DNA from 3 places in the Halomonas sp. AOP25-F1-15 genome. Region 1 is predicted to be linked to each of the others. Evidence: predicted binding sites of a transcription regulator. Region 1 holds the regulator's gene; each other region holds the start of a gene.
What was found. Region 1 encodes sigma-54, which starts transcription at its own class of promoters, with help from an activator protein. Its sites were predicted from a motif close to TGGCACNNNNNTTGCTNT; they were not measured.

Region 1 (4,285 bases):
CAGCTGGATACTGAAGAACTGCACTATGATGGCCTCACTCAACATGCATGGAGCGAGGCACCGGTATTACTGCAACAGCCGCCCCAGCAAATGAATGCTTCACATATGGATGTATGGTTAAACGATAGCCAGGTCCGCTTATCTGACGGTGTGCGCGGCACTCATCCACCGGCCACACAACGCTAACAGGAGTCGCCATGAAAGCACTTATCTACACCGCCCTTTTTGCGCTTGCCGTGCCGCTATCCGCGGCAGCCCAAACCAGCTCGTCTTCACAACAGGCCCCCGTGGAGGTCGAAGCCGACCGCCTAGATCTTGATCAGCGCGCGGGCACCGCCGTCTACACCGGGGATGTCAATATTCGCCAGGGCGAAATGCAGCTGCGCGGCGAACGAGTGGAAATTCAACGCAATGAGGCGGGCGAGCTTTCACGGGCAACGTCGACCGGTGAGCGTGCTTATTTGCGCCATCAGGCCGAAGGGCAAGAAGGCCCGACGGAAGGCTGGGCTCGGCGGATTATTTATCACGTCGCCGAACGCCGAGTGGAGCTCGTTGATCAAGCTGAATTGACACAGCAGGACGACAAATTTACCGGAGGTCGGCTTGAATATTTCATCGACCGTGAAGTGATTCAAGCGCGCTCAGACGTTGAAGGTAGCGAGCCGCAGCGTATACGCATGACTATTCAGCCTGAACAATAGAGAGTCTATCGATGGCAACTGCTGACAATGCGCCGATAAAAACACTATATGCCCACCACTTGGCAAAAAGTTACAAACGCCGCCGAGTGGTTAAAGATATTAACTTGGAAATCTCCCAAGGCAGCGTCGTTGGCTTACTCGGCCCTAACGGCGCGGGCAAAACCACGTCGTTTTATATGATTGTCGGGCTGGTCAAATCTGACGCCGGCAAAGTGGGTATTGACGACTTAGATTTAACTCGTGCTCCGATGCATGAGCGCGCAGCGGCAGGCATTGGCTACCTGCCCCAAGAAGCGTCTATTTTTCGCAAATTATCGGTTGCCGATAACATTATGGCGATATTAGAAACGCGCAAAGAGCTCGACCGCCCAGGTCGCGAAGAGCGCCTGGAGGCTCTGCTTGAAGATTTCCATATCACCCATATTCGCGACAACCTAGGCATGAGCCTCTCAGGGGGAGAGCGTCGCCGTGTAGAAATTGCCCGCTCGCTAGCGACCGAACCCGCCTTCATCTTGCTAGATGAGCCCTTTGCCGGGGTTGACCCCATTTCAGTGGGCGAGATTAAAACCATCATTCGCGCGCTGAAACAGCGCCACATTGGCGTTCTGATTACCGACCATAACGTCCGTGAAACGCTGGACATTTGCGATATCGCTTATATTGTCGGCGATGGCCATATCATCGCCAGCGGCCCCCCGGCATCTATCCTCACTAACCAGCAAGTCAGGGATGTTTATCTGGGCGCAGATTTTCGTCTGTAGGCTTATTTTTGCCCATAAATCCCGCCTTATAACGCTTTAACTACCAATGGCATGCTTATTGCACTTGCACCCAGCTCCCACTCGCACTAGGGTAAAGCATTCCGATTAACGAGTGGTTCTCAAATGGTCATGAAAGCTTCTCTTCAACTGCGCATTGGGACACAGCTGACCATGACACCTCAGCTGCAGCAGGCTATCGCCCTGCTGCAGCTATCGACTCTGGATCTTCGTCAGGAAATTCAGCAGGCCTTAGATGCCAACCCCATGCTGGAACAGGAAGATGAGTTCGGTGAAGAGGCCGTAAGCGAGCCTAAAGAGGAGGAGTGGTCAGAGAGCATTCCCACCGAGCTTTCCGTTGATAGCGACTGGTCGGACACCTATCAAGACATTGGCGGCACTGGCAGCAGCAGCGAGGGCCCTGATTTTGAGCGCCAGGCTGCCGAACAGAGCCTTCATGGCCACCTATTGTGGCAACTCGCCATGACCGATTTTAGTGTGCGTGAACAGCTGGTTTCCGAGAGCCTCATTGATGCACTAGATGCCAACGGCTATTTGACCCAGCCGCTTAATGATATTCGTGAAGGGCTACGCGCCCAGGGCATTGATAGCCTTAGCCAGCGCGAAGTCGAAACGACATTATTAAAACTGCAGCAATTCGAGCCCACCGGTATTTTTGCCCGCGACCTGCGTGAATGCTTGATGCTGCAGCTCGCCGCCCTGCCAGATGATACGCCACTGCTAGTGCCTGCTCGTAGGCTAGTGCGTCAGTTTCTTGAAGCGCTCAGCAAAGATGACATGCGCTTACTCAAGCGACGCTTAGGACTCGATGACGAGCAGCTAGCCGATGTCATCCAGCTAATTCGCAGCCTAGATCCACGCCCAGGCAGCGCTTATGGCGTGACCAACGACAGCTACATCACGCCCGACCTGGTGGTGCGTCATGATAATGAAGGCTGGCATTTAGAGCTCAATCAGGACGCCCTGCCTCGGTTAAGAATCCAACCTGATTACGCCAGCCTGATAAAGCGTGCGGACAAAAGTCAGGATAATCAGTTTTTGAAAGAACACCTGCAGGAAGCGCGCTGGTTAATTAAAAGCCTTTCGAGTCGTAACGACACGCTGCTGCGAGTGGGCCGTGAAATCATTACCCGTCAAATCGGCTTTCTCGAACATGGCGAAGAATCCATGAAACCGCTGATTTTGGCCGATATAGCCGCAGCCGTTGAAATGCATGAATCAACGATTTCACGGGTGACAACGCAGAAATATATTCATACGCCGCGTGGCGTGTTCGAGCTGAAATACTTTTTCTCTAGCCAAGTGAGTGGCCAGGATGGCGACAGCCACTCCAGTACCGCGATCCGCGCCCGCCTGAAAAAGCTGGTTCACGAAGAAGCGCCCAGCAAACCGCTTTCTGATAGCCGCTTAGTGACATTATTAGAAGAAGGTGGCATTCAAGTTGCAAGGCGTACGGTAGCCAAATATCGTGAAGCCATGGGCATTCCCTCTTCCAGTGAGCGGCGCCGTTTGCGCTAGGATCTGCCAGGTTGCAGCGAAACTCTCGACAAGGGCTTTGCAACGGGGCAAAAAGGGTTACAATCAAAAGGGCTACATATCTAAGTACTAAGTACAGTCCCTAAGTACGGTTCCTAAGCACGGTTCCTAAGTACAGTCCGATAGATAAGGAGTACGTCAATGCAAGTAAATATCACTGGTCATCACGTAGAACTGACTGACGCCTTGCGTGACTATGTTAATGAAAAGCTTGAACGTGTTGAGCGTCATTACGACAATATAACCACTGTGCAGGTCACCCTATCGGTGGAGAAAGAACGCCAACAGGCAGCCTGCACACTGCATGCAGCAGGCGCTGACTTACATGCAGAAGCCCTAGACAGTGATATGTATGCCGCTATCGATGCGCTAGCGGACAAAATTGATCGTCAACTCGTTAAACATAAGGAAAAAGCACAAGCTCGCGCCCAAGGCGCAGGTGTGCGTTAATTCAATGACGTTGGAAACCATACTCCCCCCAGAGCGCGTTCTTTTCGACGTCCCTGGGGGCAGCAAAAAAAGGGTGCTGGAATTTTTCAGCACCTTTATCGCCCAAAATACGCCCAGTTTAGATAGCCAAGAAGTGTTCAGTCGCTTAATCGGCCGAGAACGCTTAGGTAGCACAGGGATTGGTAACGGCGTGGCTATTCCACATGCCCGCAGCCCTCACTGCTCTACGCCTATTGCTGGTTTTTTAAAACTCTCAGAAGCGATTGATTTTGATGCTATCGACGGCGACCCCGTTGATCTAGTGTTTGTGCTGCTCGTACCGGAACAAGCGGATGACACACACCTCTCTTTGCTAGGCCAAGTAGCCACCATCATGAATGATGCGGATACTCGCCAGCGGCTACGCAAAGCAGGCAGTCAGCGCGAACTACTCGACCTCATTACAGCTAAAATTCGTGAGCATTCAGCGGATTAAGCGACAATCAATGACCATCAAGTCCCTATTTAAGCCGTTGGATTAACGCGAAGAGAAACTCTATGCAACTGGTCATCATTAGCGGTCGTTCTGGGTCTGGCAAATCTATCGCCTTACAGGCGTTGGAAGACCTAGGCTACTACGCGATTGATAACCTTCCCGTCATGCTGCTGGGGTCACTGGTCGACGAATTACGCGACCAGAGTGATCGTACCCATCTGGCGGTCAGCATTGATGCACGCAACTTACCGGGGGCTCTTGAACGCCTGCCCTCGCTATTACAAGAGTTGCGCCAGCGCACCATTGATTTCCAAGTTATCTACCTAACCACTGATGCCCGAATT
Region 2 (4,285 bases), on a different contig from region 1:
GAAATCCGGCACCGCTTCTTCCAGCAAATGCGTGTGGCCCTCTGCCAGCGCACGGTCGGCCCAATCGCGAAACGCCGTGCGCCAGTCGCCGTGAACACGACTATCCGTGGCGTTGGGCGAACGCAGCTCGGGAGGCAGATCCTCAACAAGAATTTCACGCCCTGAGGCCATGACGGTCAGCCAGCGGCAGATGTTTTCTAGCTGACGGACGTTGCCAGGCCACGGCAAATGCGTCAGATGCGTTTCTGCTTCACTGGTGAGCACTTTAATATCGGTGGTTAGCTCTTTTGCCGCTTCGGCTAAAAAATGCCGCGTAAGCCGGGGAATGTCTTCGCGGCGCTCGGCAAGCTTGGGCAGATGAATGCGAATCACGTTCAGGCGATGGAATAGATCTTCGCGAAAGCGACCATCGTCCACCAATACCTCTAAGTTTTGATGAGTAGCGGCGATAATGCGCACATCGACCCTGACCGGCGTATGCCCCCCAACGCGATAAAACTCACCGTCGGCCAGCACACGTAGCAAGCGCGTTTGGGTTTCAGCGGGCATGTCGCCAATTTCATCTAGAAACAGCGTGCCGCCGTTGGCCTGTTCAAAGCGCCCTTGGCGCTGCTGCGCGGCCCCTGTAAAGGCGCCTTTCTCATGGCCAAACAGCTCCGATTCAATCAAGTCGCGTGGAATGGCCGCCATGTTTAAGGCGATAAAAGGCTTTCCTGATCGTGGGCTATGCTGATGAAGCGCCTGGGCGACGCGCTCTTTGCCGGTGCCCGACTCACCGTTAATCAACACCGTGATATGCGAGTGTGAAAGCCTGCCAATCGCGCGAAATACTTCCTGCATCGCCGGGGCTTCACCAATAATTTCGGTATTTAAGCCTTCCGGCACAGTGGCCGGGCGCTGACGTTCGCGCTCACGGGCATGCGCCACCGCGCGGCGTACTAACGCCAGCGCTTCATCAACATCAAACGGCTTGGGCAGGTACTCAAACGCGCCGCCTTGATAAGAAGCGACAGCGCTGTCTAAATCGGAGTGCGCCGTCATTACAATGACCGGCAGGTCAGGATGCGCCTCGCGGACTCGCGACATTAAATCCAACCCATCGATACCCGGCATACGAATATCGGTCACCAACACATCCGGCGGGCTTTCCAGCACGCGGGCCAATGCAACATCCGCACGCTCGATGCATTCAACGTCAAGATCGGGTTGCGCTAATGCGCGTTCAAGTACCCAACGGATAGCGCGATCGTCATCGACAATCACCACCCGCGCAACATCAGTACGTGTCGCCTCAGTCATGACGTTTCTCCGGTGAAATTAAGACCAATGGAATCAGTAAGCGAAACTCGGTATGTCCGGCTCGGGAATCGCATTCAATCAACCCTTGATGTTGGTGCAAAATCGACTGGGCAATAGATAGCCCAAGGCCACTGCCTTCAGCACGCCCCGATACCATGGGGTAAAAAAGCGTTTCGTGTAGCGCATCGGGAACGCCAGGGCCGTTATCAATAACCGCAACTTCACTGACTAAACGGTGACGCTCTGCACCGAGGGTAAACTGGCGCCGGGCACGAGTACGCAGTATTAGGGTGGGCTCAGGCGTTTGGGCATCGCTCATGGCCTGCACCGCATTACGCGCCACGTTGAGCACGGCTTGAATTACCTGCGATTCATCGCCGGAAAGATCGGGCAAGCTAGGGTCATAGTCGCGATTAATAGCCACATCGGGATGCTCAGCCATTAATAGCGTGCGTACGCGTTCCAGCACCCGGTGAATATTCACCGGCTCATGTTTAAGAATCCGATTGGGGCCCAGCATGGAATCGACCAGATCGCGAAGCCGATCCACTTCTTCCACAATAATGTGGGTATATTCGCGCAGCGCCGGATCGTCTAAATCTCGCTCTAGCAGCTGTGCGGCACCACGAATACCGCCTAGCGGGTTTTTAACTTCGTGGGCAAGCCCTCGGGCTAATATCTTGATGGTTTCTTGGCGCGTGGTCAGCGCCTCTTCTCGGGAGATCTGCATCAATCGATCGCGAGGCTCTACTTCCAGCAACAGCTCATTGTCTGATAGCGGCGTGACCGTATAGTCGACCGTCAGCGGGTCGCTATTCAGCGGCGTAATACGCGCCTCGCGCTGGGTATAAGGGTGAAAGGCATCGCGGGCCTTGGCCAACACCTCATCAATGCTTTCATCACCGCCTAGTAACGTATCCAGGCTGCTCCCACGCACACGGCTCAGGCTAACCGCTAACAGCGCCTCGGCCGCTGGATTCATCCAGCGCACGCTCAGCTCGCCATCTAGCAGCAATACTGCCGTAGTGAGATGTTCGAGCAAGCGCTGGTGCATTGCATGCTCTGAGAAACCGTCCTGAGAAATCGCGTCTTCCATCGCCATTACAGACCTACAGGTGGATGATGAATGAGAGACTGCAATAAGCGCGCCAATTACGCACCTATGCCCGATTGCACGGCCTGCGAGCAACGTAATACCAAGAATCGAGCCCTTTTATCGCATCGCACTGCACTAACGCTTTTATTATTGCACCAACTTGGTGCTCGCTATAAAAAAACCCCGCCGAAGCGGGGTTTATCACTGCTATTAACATCTCGTCAGCAACAGTAGACGGCTAATGCGCTCTGAGCAGCTGTCGTTTAGCAGCTATTGTCATTTAGCAGCTGTAGTACATATCAAACTCAATCGGGTGAGTCGTCATACGAATACGATTAACTTCTTCCATTTTGAGCTCAATGTAAGCATTGATCATATCGTCAGTGAACACGCCACCTTCGGTCAAGAACGCACGGTCAGCGTCGAGCGCTTCCAATGCTTGGTCCAAACTGTTCGCGACCGTAGGGATCGCCTTACCTTCTTCTGGCGGCAGATCGTACAAGTTCTTATCCATGGCGTCGCCAGGGTGAATCTTGTTTTTAATGCCGTCGATACCAGCCATCAACATGGCAGAGAACGCCAGGTACGGGTTAGCGGTCGGATCAGGGAAGCGAGCTTCTACGCGCTTGCCTTTCGGGCTAGCGGTGTAAGGAATACGAATAGAAGCTGAGCGGTTACGCGCGCTGTAGGCCAGCATTACCGGCGCTTCGTAGCCAGGCACCAGACGCTTGTACGAGTTGGTAGAAGCGTTGGTGAACGCGTTCAACGCACGAGCGTGCTTGATGATGCCGCCAATGTAGTAAAGCGCCATTTCAGACAGGCCTGCGTACTCATCACCGGCGAACTGGTTGTTACCATCTTTCCAGAACGACTGGTGGACGTGCATACCAGAACCGTTGTCGCCTACTAGCGGCTTGGGCATGAAGGTGGCCGTTTTGCCGTAAGCGTGCGCCACGTTGTGGATCACGTACTTCATTTCCTGCACTTCGTCAGCTTTCTTCACCAGCGTGTTGAATCTAACGCCGATTTCGTTCTGACCTGCGTTGGCAACTTCGTGGTGATGAACTTCCACGGTCTGGCCAATCGCCTCCAACGTATTACACATAGCGCCACGAATATCATGGAAGCTATCAACCGGCGGAACCGGGAAGTAGCCGCCTTTCAGGCGCGGACGGTGGCCCAAGTTACCACCTTCCACGACGCTGTCAGTCGCCCAAGCGCCTTCATCAGAAGAGATTTTGTACATGGAACCCTGCATGTCGGTTTTCCAATGTACTTCATCAAAGATAAAGAATTCAGGCTCAGGACCAAAGAAGGCGGTGTCGCCAAGGCCTGTAGACTGCAGAAACGCTTCTGCACGCTTAGCGATGGAGCGCGGATCACGATCATAGCCTTGCATCGTCGCAGGTTCGATGATGTCGCAACGCAGCACCAGCGTAGCGTCTTCAGTGAAAGGATCGAGGTAGGCAGAGCCGTCCTCTGGGCTCAGAATCATGTCGGATTCGTTGATGCCCTTCCAGCCGCCGATGGAAGAACCATCAAACATCTGGCCATTTTCAAAAAACTCTTCGGTCACGTCGCGAGCAGGCACGGTGACATGGTGTTCTTTACCGAGCGTATCAGTGAAACGCAGGTCTACCCACTTAACATCATGTTCTTCAATTAGCGCTATGGTCTTGGCTGACATAGTGTCCTCCGGTATGAGCGTGGCTTAAAGCTAACGACAGTAAGCTACCGATAAAAGTGTTGTGCGACAAAATACGTGCAAAAACGCACGCCTGTCATTTTTTGCTCCCCAAGCGCTTGCTGAAAAATATAAACAAAGCGCTGAGCGAGCCTTTCAGGCCGGCTATCGTTTTATCATGCCGCAAGGCTTCTGCCTACGACCTG
Region 3 (4,285 bases), on a different contig from region 1:
TGCTTGCCTGACTCGTAGAGTTGGCCGCTAAGCATCAGTGTCTGTTCATCGCTCAGCTCAATGCGCAGGTTGCCAAGAATATCTAGGCTGCGGTTGTCTTGCAGGTCACTCTGGGCGATATCGGGAAAAATCTCATCGCCACCGGCATCATACTGGCGGCCATTTTCCACTAGCGATACGCCAATGCGGCCCTGCACTGTTTCATTACCACCGCTAGCCGATTGAGAAAGCCGCCGATCAACGTCATGGCCAGTATTGAATCCGCTGGTCACGCTGGCCTGAGACTCGAAATGAGGACGACCGCTTTCGCCTTGTTTGGTGATGATATTGATCAACCCGCCCGTCGCGCCCCCGCCGTAAAGGCTGCTGGTGCCGGAAAGCACTTCGACACGCTCGATATTAAACGGGTCAATGGCATCGAACTGGCGTGACAAGCCGCGTGAGTTATTCAATGAAACGCCGTCAATCAGCACCTGCACGCTGCGCCCACGCATGTTTTGCCCTGCATTGGTGCGACCCTGGGGACCAAAATCAAGCCCCGGTACCAGCCTGCCCAGCGCCGTTTTAAGGTCGCCGCCAGCATTGATTTGCTGCTGAAGCTCGCGGCTTTCGACAACGTGCACCGCCCCGGGAATCTGGCTGATTTGTGTTGGCGTGCGCGAGCCGACCACCACCATGGTTTCCTGCTCAGTATGTCCAAACGGGGTTTGCGAATAGGCAAGCAGAGGAAAAGCGCTACTCAAAAGGCTAGCGCTTACAACGAGATAGCGTTTCATGAGTTTTCCAGAGAACAGGTTTGTTATTGGCAGTGATCCTAATCATTGACAGTCTAAAACGCAATGATAAATGTTCTCATTGTTTTTGGAAATAACAAGCGTTGCTAGCTTCTCTGCTGCTCTGAGCTACGCGGCGGCGATTTAGGCCGCCGCGAAGTGCATTACTGGTTGTCTGACGGGCCGCTAGAGACAGGCTTGTCGGCCGTCGGTGTGGGTGACGGCGCTGCGGCCTGCTGCGTTTCAATCACGGCTTCCAAGTTTGCCACTTGGCGTTCCAGCGCTTCGACGCGCGTTCGTGTGCGCTGTACGACATCCATCAAAATATCGAAATCTTCGCGTGAGACCAGCTCAAGGCGATCAAACGCGCTGCGAACCACTTGCTGTACGCCTTTTTGAATATCTTCCGGCGCTTGAGATGCGTTCTGTAAGCGGTCGCCAATCTGCTGTGCCAGTCGGCTAATACGGTCTTGAGGCGCCATGGCTCTCTCCTAATGGGTCACACATAAAAGATAATTGCTTACCGGTAAGGATACGCAACAGTGGGCGACTTCGCATGTGCCGCGTGCGTTTACTGTCTTGTGCGTGATTTGCATCTAAATAGGGCGGGCAACGTTTGCTTACGCTCTTTTTTGGTGCGCCAGGGCTGTTACGGTAATGATTTTACGCAAAATCGGCCATTAAAAACCATTTTTTTTATGTTAACTAAATGATTTTAAATTAAAAAAAATCAGCTGGCACAGTATGCGCATTAACGGTTCAGGTGCTTATTCTGGCGGCTGCGCCGCTACTAATCTAGCAGGACTTATCCAGCAGGGGAGATCCGGGATGAAACTCATCACCGCTATCATCAAGCCATTCAAGCTCGACGACGTTCGTGAAGCACTCGCCGATAACGGCGTGCAGGGCATTACCGTTACCGAAGTAAAAGGCTTTGGTCGTCAGAAAGGTCATACCGAACTGTATCGCGGTGCCGAGTATGTGGTCGACTTTCTACCCAAAGTGAAAGTGGAAGTGGCCGTAGACGATGATCGCCTAGAGGGCGTACTGGATGCGATCTGTAACGCTGCTAACAGCGGCAAGATTGGCGACGGCAAAGTCTTTGTGACGCCGCTAGAAGACGTGATCCGTATTCGTACCGGTGAACGCGGCGCAGATGCCGTTTAAACCGCACTCACAGGGTACTTTTTTAGTTCAACGGAGAACTAACAATGAATGAATTGGCTGATCTAAGCTACGCACTCGATACCTTTTACTTCTTAATTTGCGGCGTGCTAGTCATGTGGATGGCCGCTGGTTTCTCCATGCTTGAAGCGGGCATGGTGCGTTCGAAAAACACGGCAGAAATTCTAACCAAAAACATCGCACTGTTTGCTATTGCCTGCACCATGTACCTGCTGGTTGGCTACTTCATCATGTACTCAAGCTCTGCCGGTGGCTTCCTGCCAAACCTGGGCTTCTTGATTGGTGCCGAAAACAGCATTGATGCCGTCACCGCAGGTGGCGACGATGCTCCATATTACTCCATGCGAGCCGACTTCTTCTTTCAGGTTGTGTTTGTCGCAACGGCCATGTCGATTGTGTCTGGAGCGGTGGCTGAGCGTATGAAACTGTGGGCATTCCTGGCCTTTGCGGTTGTCATGACCGCGGTGATCTATCCAGTATCTGGCTATTGGACATGGGGCGGCGGCTGGTTGGCTGAAGCGGGCTACTCTGACTATGCCGGTTCGGGCATTGTGCACATGGCTGGGGCCGCTGCTGCGCTAGCCGGTGTATTGGTGCTAGGGCCACGTAAAGGTAAGTACGGTAAAGATGGTTCGATTCATGCTATTCCCGGCGCCAACATGCCGCTGGCGGCGCTAGGCACACTGATTCTGTGGATGGGCTGGTTTGGCTTTAACGGTGGCTCAGAGCTAAAAATGTCGGATATCGGTTCCGCTAACAACGTGGCACAGGTGTTCGTGAACACGAATGCGGCCGCTGCGGGTGGCGTCATTGCCGCGCTTATTCTGGCTAAACTGTGGTTTCGTAAAGCGGACCTCACCATGGCGTTGAACGGTGCATTGGCCGGCCTTGTGGCGATTACTGCCGATCCGCTTTCTCCTTCTGCTTTGAGCGCGGCGATGATTGGCGCGATAGGCGGGATCATCGTTGTCGCTGCCATCGTGACACTGGACAAGCTGAAACTAGATGATCCTGTCGGTGCTATCTCGGTTCATGGTGTGGTCGGTATCTGGGGCGTGTTAGCAGTGCCGCTGAACAACGCCGATGCAACCTTTGGTGCCCAGATCATTGGCATTGTGGGCATCTTTGCTTGGGTCTTCCTTGCTAGCCTGGTGGTATGGCTTATTCTCAAAGCGATCATGGGCGTGCGCGTTAGTGAAGAAGAAGAGTATGAGGGTGTCGATATCGCTGAGTGCGGTCTCGAAGCCTACCCAGAGTTTAGTGTTAAAAAATAATTAGGTGGCGCCAAAAAGTAATTTTAAGACGCCTAAATGAGCAAGTGTTGTTCTCATGGCCTCCCCTTTTGGGGAGGCCTTTTTATTCTCCTACCATAGCGGTGTATGCTGGTCGTTAGCGGGCCATCCGCCGCCGCACAGTAAAGCCCATCACGGCCACCTAGTTAGAGAGGATTTTCGTAATGAAATTGATCACTGCTATTATCAAGCCATTTAAGTTAGACGACGTGCGCGAGTCTCTCTCCGAGATCGGCGTACAGGGCATTACGGTGACGGAAGTTAAGGGCTTTGGTCGTCAGAAAGGTCACACCGAGCTTTATCGCGGCGCTGAGTATGTGGTGGATTTCCTACCTAAAGTGAAGCTGGAAGTAGCGGTGGACGACGATATGGCGGAACAAGTCATTGATGCCATCACCCAGGTCGCTAACACGGGTAAAATTGGTGATGGGAAAATCTTCGTCATACCGCTAGAGCAGGTCATTCGCATCCGTACCGGTGAAACGGGAAAAGACGCGGTTTAAACGATTGAGTGGCGCTTTATAAATCGTGAGTGATAAGCAGCACAAAGCCCCTGTGGATAATCTCCATCAGGGGCTTTGTCGTCCTAGTGATGATGTAGAGAATTTTGTCTATTCACTATTCACCACTTACCAACAAATTACTTCTCTACAAAGGCACGCTCGATCACGTAGTCGCCGGGTTCGCCCATGCGCGGCGAAATATTCAGCCCCAGCTCATCAAGTAAGGCGCTGGTGTCGTCTAACATCGCAGGGCTGCCGCAGATCATCGCGCGGTCTTGACGCGGATCAATGGGCGGCAGGCCAGTATCTTCAAACAGCTTGCCGGAACGGATGTGGTCGGTCAGGCGTCCCATGGTGTGAAACTCTTCACGGGTGACGGTGGGGTAGTAAACCAGCTTTTTAGCAATATCCTCGCCTAGGTATTCGTGGGCCGGCAGCTCTTTGGTGATGAAGTCGGCATAGGCCAATTCAGAGACTTCACGCACGCCGTGGATCAGCACCACTTTTTCATAGCGCTCGTAAACCTCAGGGT

Region 2: the regulator sigma-54 is predicted to act here: its motif matches at 2,433-2,450, upstream of glnL (nitrogen regulation protein NR(II)).
Region 3: the regulator sigma-54 is predicted to act here: its motif matches at 1,509-1,526, upstream of ACT3TF_RS06010 (P-II family nitrogen regulator).

What each region holds. Positions count from the first base shown of each region.
Region 1 is NZ_JBQSXV010000002.1:486,265-490,549, reverse strand. It holds gene lptC (LPS export ABC transporter periplasmic protein LptC) at 1-186, shown strand, start outside; gene lptA (lipopolysaccharide transport periplasmic protein LptA) at 198-701, shown strand; gene lptB (LPS export ABC transporter ATP-binding protein) at 713-1,462, shown strand; gene ACT3TF_RS05545 (RNA polymerase factor sigma-54) at 1,586-2,998, shown strand; gene hpf (ribosome hibernation-promoting factor, HPF/YfiA family) at 3,158-3,466, shown strand; gene ACT3TF_RS05535 (PTS sugar transporter subunit IIA) at 3,471-3,941, shown strand; gene rapZ (RNase adapter RapZ) at 4,004-4,285, shown strand, end outside.
Region 2 is NZ_JBQSXV010000007.1:117,701-121,985, forward strand. It holds gene ntrC (nitrogen regulation protein NR(I)) at 1-1,299, opposite strand, end outside; gene glnL (nitrogen regulation protein NR(II)) at 1,292-2,353, opposite strand; gene glnA (glutamate--ammonia ligase) at 2,676-4,082, opposite strand.
Region 3 is NZ_JBQSXV010000003.1:12,254-16,538, forward strand. It holds gene ACT3TF_RS06000 (TonB-dependent receptor) at 1-776, opposite strand, end outside; gene ACT3TF_RS06005 (accessory factor UbiK family protein) at 938-1,255, opposite strand; gene ACT3TF_RS06010 (P-II family nitrogen regulator) at 1,602-1,940, shown strand; gene ACT3TF_RS06015 (ammonium transporter) at 1,985-3,232, shown strand; gene glnK (P-II family nitrogen regulator) at 3,415-3,753, shown strand; gene ACT3TF_RS06025 (ferredoxin--NADP reductase) at 3,891-4,285, opposite strand, start outside.